2 regions of the Pseudomonas sp. SWRI51 genome follow, and region 1 is predicted to be linked to the other one. Evidence: predicted binding sites of a transcription regulator. Region 1 holds the regulator's gene; the other holds the start of a gene.
The links. The regulator FliA, encoded in region 1, starts transcription of late flagellar genes. The targets are predictions, from matches to a motif close to CTAAAGTTTNNNNNNNNNNNGCCGNTAA.
Positions count from the first base shown of each region.

Region 2: a site for FliA is predicted at 3,647-3,674, ahead of HU720_RS18900 (methyl-accepting chemotaxis protein). Genes of this name have one in related genera too.

Region 1 is NZ_JABWRG010000051.1:20,201-25,873, forward strand. It holds gene flhA (flagellar biosynthesis protein FlhA) at 1-960, shown strand, start outside; gene flhF (flagellar biosynthesis protein FlhF) at 972-2,282, shown strand; gene fleN (flagellar synthesis regulator FleN) at 2,396-3,229, shown strand; gene fliA (RNA polymerase sigma factor FliA) at 3,226-3,966, shown strand; gene HU720_RS15495 (chemotaxis response regulator CheY) at 4,073-4,447, shown strand; gene HU720_RS15500 (protein phosphatase CheZ) at 4,470-5,258, shown strand; gene HU720_RS15505 (chemotaxis protein CheA) at 5,271-5,673, shown strand, end outside.
Region 2 is NZ_JABWRG010000079.1:16,672-22,344, forward strand. It holds gene HU720_RS18895 (VOC family protein) at 135-1,523, shown strand; gene HU720_RS18900 (methyl-accepting chemotaxis protein) at 1,638-3,545, opposite strand; gene HU720_RS18905 (LysR substrate-binding domain-containing protein) at 3,942-4,859, opposite strand; gene HU720_RS18910 (NorM family multidrug efflux MATE transporter) at 5,016-5,673, shown strand, end outside.

The DNA of each region.
Region 1 (5,673 bases):
CAGTTGCTTGCGCGTATCAAGGGGGTGCGCAAGAAGCTGTCCCAGGACCTGGGCTTCCTCATGCCCACCGTGCACATTCGCGACAACCTCGACCTGCAGCCCAGCGCCTACCGCCTGACGCTGATGGGCGTGATTCTGGCCGAGGCCGAGATCTACCCGGACCGCGAGCTTGCGATCAACCCGGGGCAGGTGTTCGGTACGCTCAACGGCATCGCCGCCCGGGACCCTGCGTTCGGCCTGGAGGCGGTGTGGGTGGATATCGCCCAGCGCGCCCAGGCGCAGTCGCTCGGCTACACCGTGGTCGATGCCAGTACGGTTGTGGCCACGCACCTCAACCAGATCCTGCAAAAGCACTGTCACGAGCTGATCGGCCACGAAGAAGTGCAGCAATTGCTGCAAGTGCTGGCCAAGGCCTCGCCTAAGCTGGCTGAAGAGTTGGTGCCGGGCGTCATTTCCTTGTCGGGGCTGTTGAAGGTTTTGCAGGCGCTGCTGTCAGAGCAAGTGCCAGTGCGCGATATACGCAGCATTGCCGAAGCCATCGCCAACAACGCGGCCAAGAGTCAAGATACCGCCGCGCTGGTGGCTACGGTGCGTGTCGGCTTGAGCCGCGCAATCGTGCAAAGCATTGTGGGCGTTGAGTCCGAGCTTCCTGTGATCACCTTGGAACCAAGGTTGGAACAGATCTTGCTCAATAGTCTGCAAAGGGCCGGGCAGGGTCAGGAAGATGGTGTTCTTCTTGAGCCGAGCATGGCCGAGAAGCTTCAGCGTTCGTTGATCGAGGCAGCCCAGCGTCAGGAGATGCAGGGCCAGCCGGCCATCCTTCTGGTGGCCGGCCCGATCCGGGCCATGCTGTCGCGCTTCGGCCGCCTGGCTGTACCGAATTTGCATGTTTTGGCGTATCAGGAAATACCTGACAACAAGCAAGTCACCATCGTTGCCACCGTGGGCCCAAATGGCTGAGGTAGTGGGTTATGCAAGTTAAGCGTTTTTTCGCCGCCGATATGCGTCAGGCCATGAAACTGGTCCGCGATGAGCTTGGCGCCGATGCCGCGATCATCGGCAACCGGCGCATTGCAGGCGGTGTCGAGCTGACGGCCGCGCTGGACTACAAGCTGTCCGCGCTGGCGCCGCGCGTGCCCAACGTCGAGCTCGAAGACGAACTGCGCAAGACCCAGTCCCGCATCGTTACCGCCCAAGCCGAAATCAGCGGCCGCAACGAGCTGGGCGACGGCAATCGTCAACTGTTCGCCGGCCAGTCGCTGACCGCCTCCGAGCCGCTGGTAGAGCCGCATGTCGAGGCGCCGCAAGCGGCACCTGCGCCGGCACCGGCCCCGGTCGAAGCGCGCTTGCTGGACGCCATGCGCTCAGAACTTTCGGGCCTGCGCGAACTGCTTGAAGTGCAGCTCGGCTCGCTGGCCTGGGGCCAACTGCAAGGCAGCAAACCGCAGCAGGCCAACCTGTGGCGCCGTTTGCAGCGCCTGGGCTTGTCCGGCGGGCTGGCCCGTGAACTGCTCGAACTGACCGCTGGCATCGAAGAGCCGCGCCAAGCCTGGCGCATGGTGCTTGCGCACTTGGCGCGCATGATCGAAGTGCCGCAGATCGAACCGATCGAGGAGGGCGGGGTCATCGCCATGGTCGGCCCGGCCGGCATGGGCAAGACTACCACCCTGGCCAAGCTGGCTGCGCGCTACGTGCTCAAGTACGGCGCCAACAACCTGGCCCTGGTGAGCATGGACAGCTTCCGTATCGGCGCCCAGGAGCAGCTCAAGACCCTTGGGCGCATCCTCAACGTCTCGGTAACCTACGTCGACCCGGGCGAGTCCCTGGCCCAGGCGCTAGAGCCGCTGCTGCGCAAGCGTGTGGTGCTGATCGACACCGCCGGCCTGCAAGCCAGCGACCCGGCACTGCGCATGCAGCTCGAAACGCTGGCAGGGCGAGGCATTGCCTCGAAGAATTATCTGGTCATGGCCACCACCAGCCAGAAACAGGTGCTGACCGCCGCCTACCACAGCTACAAGCGCTGCGGCCTGGCCGGTTGCATCCTGACCAAGCTCGATGAAACGGCCTGCCTCGGCGAAGTGCTGAGCCTGGCCATCAGCCATGAGTTGCCGATTGCCTATCTGACCGATGGCCCGCGCATCCCTGAAGACCTGCAACTGCCGCGCAAGCACCAACTGGTGAGCCGCGCCGTCAGTGTGCAGATGCAAGACGAGCCCAGCGAGGAGGCCATGGCCGACATGTTCGCTGATCTCTACCACAACCCTGGCAAGCGGGTGGGTTGAGGTGAAAACGGTAAAAAGTACCTACATCATGGGGTTGCCCGGCAGATCCGTGGCGTCGAGCGTTCAGCCTCCTGAGTGGCCTGGGTTCAAGCGAGACAAGGTAATCAGAAGACATGGGTAGCATGCATCCCGTACAGGTGATCGCCGTCACCGGTGGTAAAGGTGGCGTCGGCAAGACCAACGTTTCAGTGAACCTGTCCCTGGCACTGGCCGAGCTCGGCCGCCGGGTCATGCTGCTTGATGCCGACCTGGGCCTGGCCAATGTCGACGTGCTGCTCGGTCTGACCCCCAAACACACCCTTGCCGATGTCATGGAAGGGCGCTGTGAGCTGCGCGATGTGCTGCTGCAGGGGCCAGGTGGGGTACGTATCGTCCCGGCTGCCTCCGGCACGCAGAGCATGGTGCACCTGGCGCCGGCCCAGCACGCTGGCCTGATTCAGGCGTTCAGCGATGTTGGCGACAATCTCGATGTGCTGGTCATCGACACCGCTGCCGGCATCGGTGACTCGGTAGTCAGTTTTGTGCGCGCCGCGCAGGAAGTGCTGCTGGTGGTGTGCGACGAGCCTACCTCGATCACCGACGCCTACGCCCTGATCAAGCTGCTCAACCGCGATTACGGCATGAACCGCTTCCGCGTGCTGGCCAACATGGCACAAAGCCCGCAGGAAGGGCGCAACCTGTTTGCCAAGTTGACCAAGGTCACGGACCGCTTCCTCGACGTCGCCCTACAATACGTCGGCGCCGTGCCTTACGACGAATGCGTTCGCAAGGCGGTGCAGAAGCAGCGGGCGGTCTATGAGGCCTTCCCTCGGTCCAAGTGTGCGCTGGCTTTCAAGGCCATCGCGCAGAAGGTCGATAGCTGGCCGCTGCCTGCCAACCCGCGTGGGCATCTGGAGTTTTTCGTCGAGCGTCTGGTGCAGCCGACCAGTGCGGGGCCAGTACTATGAATTCGAGCGGTTTCAAGATGTACAGCAAGGCGTCCAAGGACGCGCAGTACGAGCTGGTTGAACGCTACGCGCCGCTGGTCAAACGCATCGCCTATCACCTGCTGGCGCGTCTGCCGGCCAACGTGCAGGTCGAAGACCTCATCCAGGCCGGCATGATCGGCCTGCTGGAAGTGGCCAACAAGTATGACGCCAGCAAGGGCGCCAGCTTCGAAACCTACGCCGGTATCCGCATCCGCGGAGCGATGCTCGACGAGGTCCGCAAAGGTGACTGGGCGCCACGTTCGGTGCATCGAAATACGCGCATGGTCAGTGATGCAATGCGCTGTGTTGAAGCAAGAACTGGCCGTGACGCTAAAGATCACGAGGTTGCTGCCGAACTCCAATTGAGTCTCGATGATTACTACGGGATTCTGAACGATACCTTGGGCAGCCGACTGTTCAGTTTCGACGACCTTTTGCAGGACGGCGAACATGAAGGGTTGCACGAGGATGGAGTGAGCGGACAGCTTGAGCCATCGCGTGATCTGGAAGACGAGCGCTTCCAGCGTGCCCTGGCCGATGCGATCGCCAACCTGCCGGAGCGCGAGCGCCTGGTACTGGCGCTGTACTACGACGAAGAGCTGAACCTCAAGGAAATCGGTGAGGTCCTGGGGGTCAGCGAATCGCGTGTCAGCCAGTTGCACAGCCAATGTGCAGCTCGGCTGCGCAGCCGCCTTGGGGAATGGCGCGCGCGTTGAACCCAGGTTCAGTGCAGTCGTTTATTTTTGTAGTGCCGAATTGATTGAGCGCGCGCTCGGCGCCGAGCGCGTTAAAGACTGCTTGGAGGTCTAATTGAACAAAGACATGAAAATCCTCATCGTTGACGACTTTTCGACGATGCGGCGGATCATCAAGAACCTGTTGCGTGATCTGGGCTTCACCAATGTCAAGGAAGCCGATGACGGCAACACGGCACTGCCGATGCTCCATAGCGAGAACTTCGACTTCCTCGTGACCGACTGGAACATGCCTGGCATGACCGGTATCGACCTGTTGCGCGCAGTGCGCGCCGACGAGCGCCTCAAGCACCTTCCCGTGCTGATGGTGACCGCCGAAGCCAAGCGCGAGCAGATCATTGAAGCGGCCCAGGCCGGCGTCAACGGTTACGTGGTCAAGCCTTTCACCGCCCAGGCGCTGAAAGAAAAGATCGAAAAGATCTTCGAACGCGTCAACGGCTGAGCCACGTCAGGGGGCGCAAGCAATGGAGTCAACCAACAACTCTTTGGGTGAGTTTGAAACGACCCTGAAGAAGCATGCCCAGGAACTGGTCGAGAGCCTCGAGCGCGGCCGGTTCGGTGATGCCGTGCAGCTTATTCACCAACTGAACCAGACCCGCGACCGCGGGCTGTATCAGGAAGTCGGCAAGCTCACACGCGAATTGCACAGCGCAATCGTCAACTTCCATATCGACCCGGCAACGCCGCAGGCCGAGGAAGTGTCGCAGATCACTGACGCCACCGAGCGCCTCTCCTATGTGGTTCGCCTCACTGAAGGCGCGGCCAACCGCACCATGGACCTGGCCGAGGCGTGCACCCCGGTGCTCAACGACCTGGCCAGCGAGGCGCGCAGCTTGTCCACCGACTGGCAGCGCTTCATGCGCCGCGAAGTGGAAGCGACGGAGTTCCGTGAATTGGTCAAGCGTGTCGACAGTTTCCTGACGCATAGCGCTGAAGGTAACCAGAAAGTCGCCGGCCACCTCAACGAGATTGTCCTGGCTCAGGACTATCAGGACCTCACCGGTCAAGTGATCAAGCGCGTCACTGCGCTGGTTACCGAAGTTGAAAGCAACCTGCTCAAGCTCGTGCTCATGGCCAGTCAAGTCGATCGGTTTGCCGGTATCGAACATGACCACGAGCAGCTGCGTGCTGAAAAAGATGAAGAAAAACATCCAACTCGGGGTGAAGGTCCGCAGATTCATGCCGATAAGCGTGAAGACGTCGTGTCCAGCCAGGACGATGTTGACGATTTGCTGTCCAGCCTGGGTTTTTAAGGAGCACGTTTAATGAGCTTCGGCGCCGATGAAGAAATCCTTCAGGATTTCCTGGTAGAAGCCGGCGAAATCCTCGAGCTTTTGTCCGAGCAGCTGGTCGAGCTGGAAAGCCGACCGGACGATGCGGACTTGCTCAATGCGATTTTCCGCGGTTTCCACACTGTTAAAGGGGGCGCCGGCTTCCTTCAGCTCAACGAGTTGGTGGAGTGCTGCCATATCGCGGAGAACGTCTTCGACATCTTGCGCAAAGGTGAGCGCCGGGTCGACGCCGAGCTGATGGACGTGGTGCTCGAAGCACTCGACACGGTCAACAGCATGTTCAGCCAGGTGCGCGAGCGCACCCAGGTTACCCCCGCTACCCGTGAGCTGCTGGCGGCGCTGTCGCGCCTTGCCGAGCCGGGTAGCGCGGCACCTG
Region 2 (5,673 bases), on a different contig from region 1:
GCGCTGGGCGCTCCTACCTTCCACCGCCTAAAGGTCGATCAAAAAAGGAATGAAAGGCCCACTTTTTTTCGCTTGTGGGCCAAGTGCATTCCAAGCTTTCATGTAAGCGTCCGAACCTAACCAGGAAGCTTGCGATGCCCGCCCATGATTTCGTCAGCCCCGACAGCATTCGCGCGCAGTTCTCTGCCGCCATGTCGCTCATGTACAAACAGGAAGTGCCCTTGTACGGCACGCTGCTTGAGCTGGTGAGCGAAATCAACCAGCAGGTGATGCAGCAGCAACCCGAGGTGGCCCAGGCACTGCGCTGGACCGGCGAGGTGGAGCGCCTCGACCAGGAGCGCCACGGCGCCATCCGCGTCGGCACCGCCGAAGAGCTGGCCACCATTGCCCGCCTGTTCGCGGTGATGGGCATGCAACCGGTCGGCTATTACGACCTCAGTTCAGCCGGCGTGCCGGTGCACTCCACGGCATTTCGCGCGGTGCACGAGCAGTCGCTGCACATCAGCCCGTTCCGGGTGTTCACCTCGCTGCTGCGCCTGGAGCTGATCGACAACCCGCAACTGCGAGAGCTGGCCCAGGGCATTCTGGCCAAGCGGCAGATTTTCACCCCGCGCGCCCTGGCGTTGATCGCCCAGTGCGAACGCGAAGGTGGCCTGGGCGCCGCTGACGCCGAGGCCTTCGTGCAGGAGGCCCTGCACACGTTCCGCTGGCACCAGGAGGCCACGGTGACCGCCGAGCAGTATCAGCAACTGCATGACCAGCACCGGCTGATTGCCGATGTGGTGGCGTTCAAAGGCCCGCACATCAACCACTTGACCCCGCGCACCCTGGACATCGACGCGATCCAGCTCGGCATGCCGGCCAAGGGCATCCCGCCCAAGGCCGTGGTCGAAGGCCCGCCAACTCGCCGCCATGCCATCCTGTTGCGTCAGACCAGCTTCAAGGCGTTGCAGGAAAAGGTCGCGTTCAATGACGCCCAAGGCAGCCACACCGCACGCTTTGGCGAAATCGAGCAACGCGGCGCGGCGCTGACGCCCAAGGGCCGCCAACTGTATGACCGCCTGCTCGACGCCACCCGCGCAGCCCTCGGCGGCGCGCCGGCCGAGGCGAATGCCGAGCGCTACATGGCGCTGCTCAAGGCGCAGTTTGCAGCGTTCCCGGATGACCTGGCGCAGATGCGCGAACAGGGGCTGGCGTACTTCCGTTACTTTGCCACCGACAAAGGCCTGGCCGCGCGTGGGCAGGCGGGCCGGCCGAGCAGCTTGCAGGGGCTGATCGACGCAGGGCATGTGCATTATGAGGCGCTGGTGTATGAGGATTTCCTGCCGGTGAGTGCGGCGGGGATTTTCCAGTCCAACCTGGGCGATGACGGGCAGGCGGACTACGGCAGCAACGCCAACCGCGAGGCGTTCGAGGAGGCGCTGGGGCTGAAGGTGCAGGATGAGCTGGCGCTGTATGCGCAGAGCGAGCAGCGCTCGCTGCAGGCCTGCGCACAGGCGTTGGGGCTGGCTGAACTTCACTGACGCTGGGGGCTGCTCTGCAGCCCTTCGCGGCACAAGGCCGCTCCTACAAGGATCGCGGTCGCCTGTAGGAGCGGCCTTGTGCCGCGAACACCGGCAAAGCCGGTGCCATCCTGACTACCGGTTAATGCGGAACCGGTCCACTTCCTGACGCAACTGCCCTGCCAGGCCTTCCAGCTCGCGTGCGGTGTTGGCCAGCTCATTGGCCACGTCACGTTGCTCGCTGTTGGCCTGGGCAATGCTCTGCAGGTTGCGGCTCAGCACGGTCGCGGTGCTGCTCTGCTCCTGGGTCGCCAGGCTGATCGCAGCAAACTGCTCACCGGCCGTGCGGCTCTGCTCGTCGATACGCGCCAGCGCTTCGGCCACCTTGTCGTTGCGCGACAGGCCGTCCTGCATCAGCTTGTTGCCCTGTTCCAGGGTGCTGATGGCATGCCCGGTCTGCTGCTGGATGCTGGTGATCATGCCGGAAATCTCGTCAGTCGCCTGGCGGGTACGCGCCGCAAGGCCACGCACTTCGTCAGCCACCACCGCAAACCCACGGCCCTGCTCGCCGGCTCGCGCAGCCTCGATGGCCGCGTTCAGCGCCAGCAGGTTGGTCTGTTCGGCAATGGCGGTAATCGTGCCGACAATACCGCCGATTTCCTGCGAGCGCGCACCCAGCGTGTCCATCACCTCGGCGGTACCGCCGAGCGAATCGGCAATCTGCTTGAGCGATGCCGACGCCTCGTCCATGGCGCCACGGCCAATGCGGGTCTGCTGGGCGTTGTCGCGGGCCATGCGTTCGGTGCCGGCCATGTTATCGGCGATGTTCATCGAAGTGGCGCTGAACTCCTCAACCGCACCGGCCATGCTGGTGATCTCGCCAGATTGCTGCTCCATGCCCTCGCAGGCACCCGAAGACAGCCCCGACAGCGAACGCGCACGCCCGGCCACCTGCTCGGAGGCGCTGCGAATGTGCTCGACCATGGTCGCCAGGGCATCGCCCATCTTGTTGAAGCTGGCGGCCAGTTGGCCGATCTCGTCATGGCTGGTGACGTTGAGGCGGGCATTCAGGTCGCCCGCGCCAAGGGCTTCGGCCTGACGCACCAGGTCGTCCAGCGGGCGCAGCTTGCGGCGCAGCAGCCATAGCGTGGCAACCACCGCCAGCAGCATGGCCAGCAGGCTGCCAATGGCCAGGCGCATGCCGACGCTCCAGGTCACTTCGCGGATTTCTGCCTTGGGCATGCTGGCAATCACGGTCCAAGGGCCTTCGGCGAATGGCGCTTCGACGCTGAACAGGTCCTGGTCGGCGTTGGCCGGCGATACCAGCCACTGGCCTTGGTTGTCGCGGATCGCCAACGAACCGGTCTCGCCAATGCGGAAGCGCTTGAGGTTGGCGAACTGGGCATTCTGCGCGTCGGTGTAGTCGAAGCCGACGAACAGCACGGCGATCACCTTGCCCGTGCTGTCGCTCACCGGCACATAGCGGGTCATGTAGTTGCGGTCGAACAATACCGCACGGCCTACATACATCTGCCCGGCCAGCAGCTTGGCGTAGGCCGGGTGCTGGCGGTCGAGCTGGGTGCCGATGGCGCGGCTGCCGTCCTGCTTCTTCAGGTTGGTGGTGATGCGCACGAAGTCTTCGCCGCTACGCACGAACACCGTGGCGATACCAGCGGTCATCTGCTGGAACTCATCGACCACCTGGAAGTTGTTGTTCAGCAGTTGCTCACCCAGGTACAGCGCCGGGGTGGCGGCGCCGGCCACATTGACCGTCTCGCCTGCGTGCAGGCTCAGGCCGGTAGCAAAGCGCCGCTCGAACAGGCCGCTCAGGCGCTGGGTGTTTTCCTTGAGCGAGCCATGGAAAGTATCGAGCTGGTCAGCCAGCAGACGCGCTTCGCTACCCAAGTGCTGCTGACGGGTAGTCAGGTTGGCATCGTCCAGCGAACGCAGGGCGAACAAAGTACTGCCGGTGATCACCAGCGCCAGCACGATGGCGAGGGCGATGCCGAGCTGCGAGGCTATGCGGGCACGCGGTTGAGACATGAGAAGCTCCTGGCAAGAGGCCGGGATCATCCTGATCACGCTGACCACCCGCTTCATTATCGACGGGAAATCGCGCCCTCTTCCGGGACGCTGGTGCCAGTGGATCGGCGGCGCCAGGGAATACTTGAGTGTCGGCGACGGGTATTCGCAAACCTTTGCGCTGTGCGTTGCGGCGAGGGCTCTAGCGCGGCCACGAGGACCGCGTCGGGCATCACTATCGCGTCTGGCCATGGTTTCTCTGTAGGAGCGGCCTTGTGCCGCGAAAGGGCTGCGTAGCAGCCCCAGCGATTCTGCATGATGCACAGATACCAGGGCTGCTCCGCAGCCCTTTCGCGGCACAAGGCCGCTCCTACAGATAGATCGCATCCGGGCACGGTAGGGCCATCAGCGCTGGCCCTAGAGTATCTGCACAGCCGGCAGGTCCATGCCCTGCGCCTCATCCTGCAAAAAGCGGCTCAACCGCTGCAAGCGCTCGGCACCCGGCCGGGTGCGCGGCCACACCAGGTAGTAGTCCATGCCGCTGGGCACCGCTGTCGGCCACGGCAAGCTCAGCCGACGCTGCGCGACGTCCTCGGCAACCATCAGCAGGTCGCCCATCGACACCCCGTAGCCACGCGCGGCGGCAATCATGCCCAGCTCCAAGGTATCGAACACCTGCCCGCCCTTGAGCGATACCGCATCGAGCAAGCCCATGCGCCCCAGCCACGCCCGCCAGTCGCGCTTGTCGGGGGTGGGGTGCAGCAGCTCGACGCTGGCCAGGCGCTGCACGTCCCAGGCGGGCTCCGCCAGCAGGTCCGGCGCGCCAACCGGGATCAGCAGCTCGGCGAACAAGCGGCGCACCTCCCAATCAGCGGGAAACACCCCATCGCTTAGCAACACCGCACAGTCGAACGGCTCCTGATTGAAGTCGACATGGTCGACGTCCATCCAGGCGCTGGTCAGTTGCACCTCGTTGCCCGGCTGCAAATGCCGGAAGCGGCTAAGGCGCGCCAGCAACCAGCGCATGGTCAGGGTGGACGGCGCTTTCATGCGCAGGATGTCATCTTCGCCACGCAGGGTATCGCAGGCCCGCTCCAGCGCAGCAAAGCCGTCGCGCACGCCGGGCAGCAGCATGCGCGCGGCTTCGGTGGGTTGCAGGCTGCGCCCACCGCGCACGAACAGGCGGCAGCCGAAGTGTTCTTCGAGGGTACGGATATGCCGGCTGACCGCGCTCTGGGTGATCGACAGTTCGTCACCGGCGCGGGTGAAGGAATTCAGCCGGGCGGCGGCTTCGAATGCGCGCAACGCATACAACGGAGGGAGCTGACGGGACATCACGCACCTGACTTGCTGGGCCACAACGGCAATGTCGGGATCATACCGGCATGACTAATACTCATGGCAAGGATCGGTTTTATCCTTTTGTGCAAAGTTGACTCAGGCCTCAGAATCGTCCCCCTCGCTTACCGCCACCCAACAAGGACCTTCTTCATGCACGTCGCGCCCACTACCGAACTCAAGGCTTTGCTGCGCCTGGCCGGGCCGCTGATCGCCTCGCAGTTGGCGCACATGCTGATGGTGCTCACCGACACCCTGATGATGGCCCGCATCAGCCCGCAGGCGTTGGCTGGCGGTGGCCTGGGCGCGGCCAGTTATTCGTTCATCTCGATCTTCTGCCTGGGCATCATCGCCGCCGTCGGCACCTTGGTCGCGATCCGCAAGGGCGCCAACGACATCGAGGGCGCCACGCGCCTTGCACAGAACGGCCTGTGGCTGGCCTGGGCCCTGGCGTTGGTGGCGGCGCTGGCGCTGTGGAACCTCAAGCCTGTGCTGTTGCTGTTCGGCCAGCAGCCGGACAACGTCGATGCGGCCATGCAGTTCCTAACCCTGCTGCCACTGGCCCTGCCCGGCTACCTGACGTTCATGGCCCTGCGCGGCTTTACCAGCGCACTCGGCCATTCGACCCCGGTGATGGTCATCAGCCTGGTGGGCACGGTGCTCAACTACCTGCTCAACCACGCCATGATCGAAGGCCTGTACGGCTTGCCCAAACTGGGCCTGATGGGCATTGGCCTGGTCACCGCCGTGGTCTCGGTGGGCATGGCAGTGGCACTGGCGCTGTATATCCGCTGGCACAAGGCGTATGCCG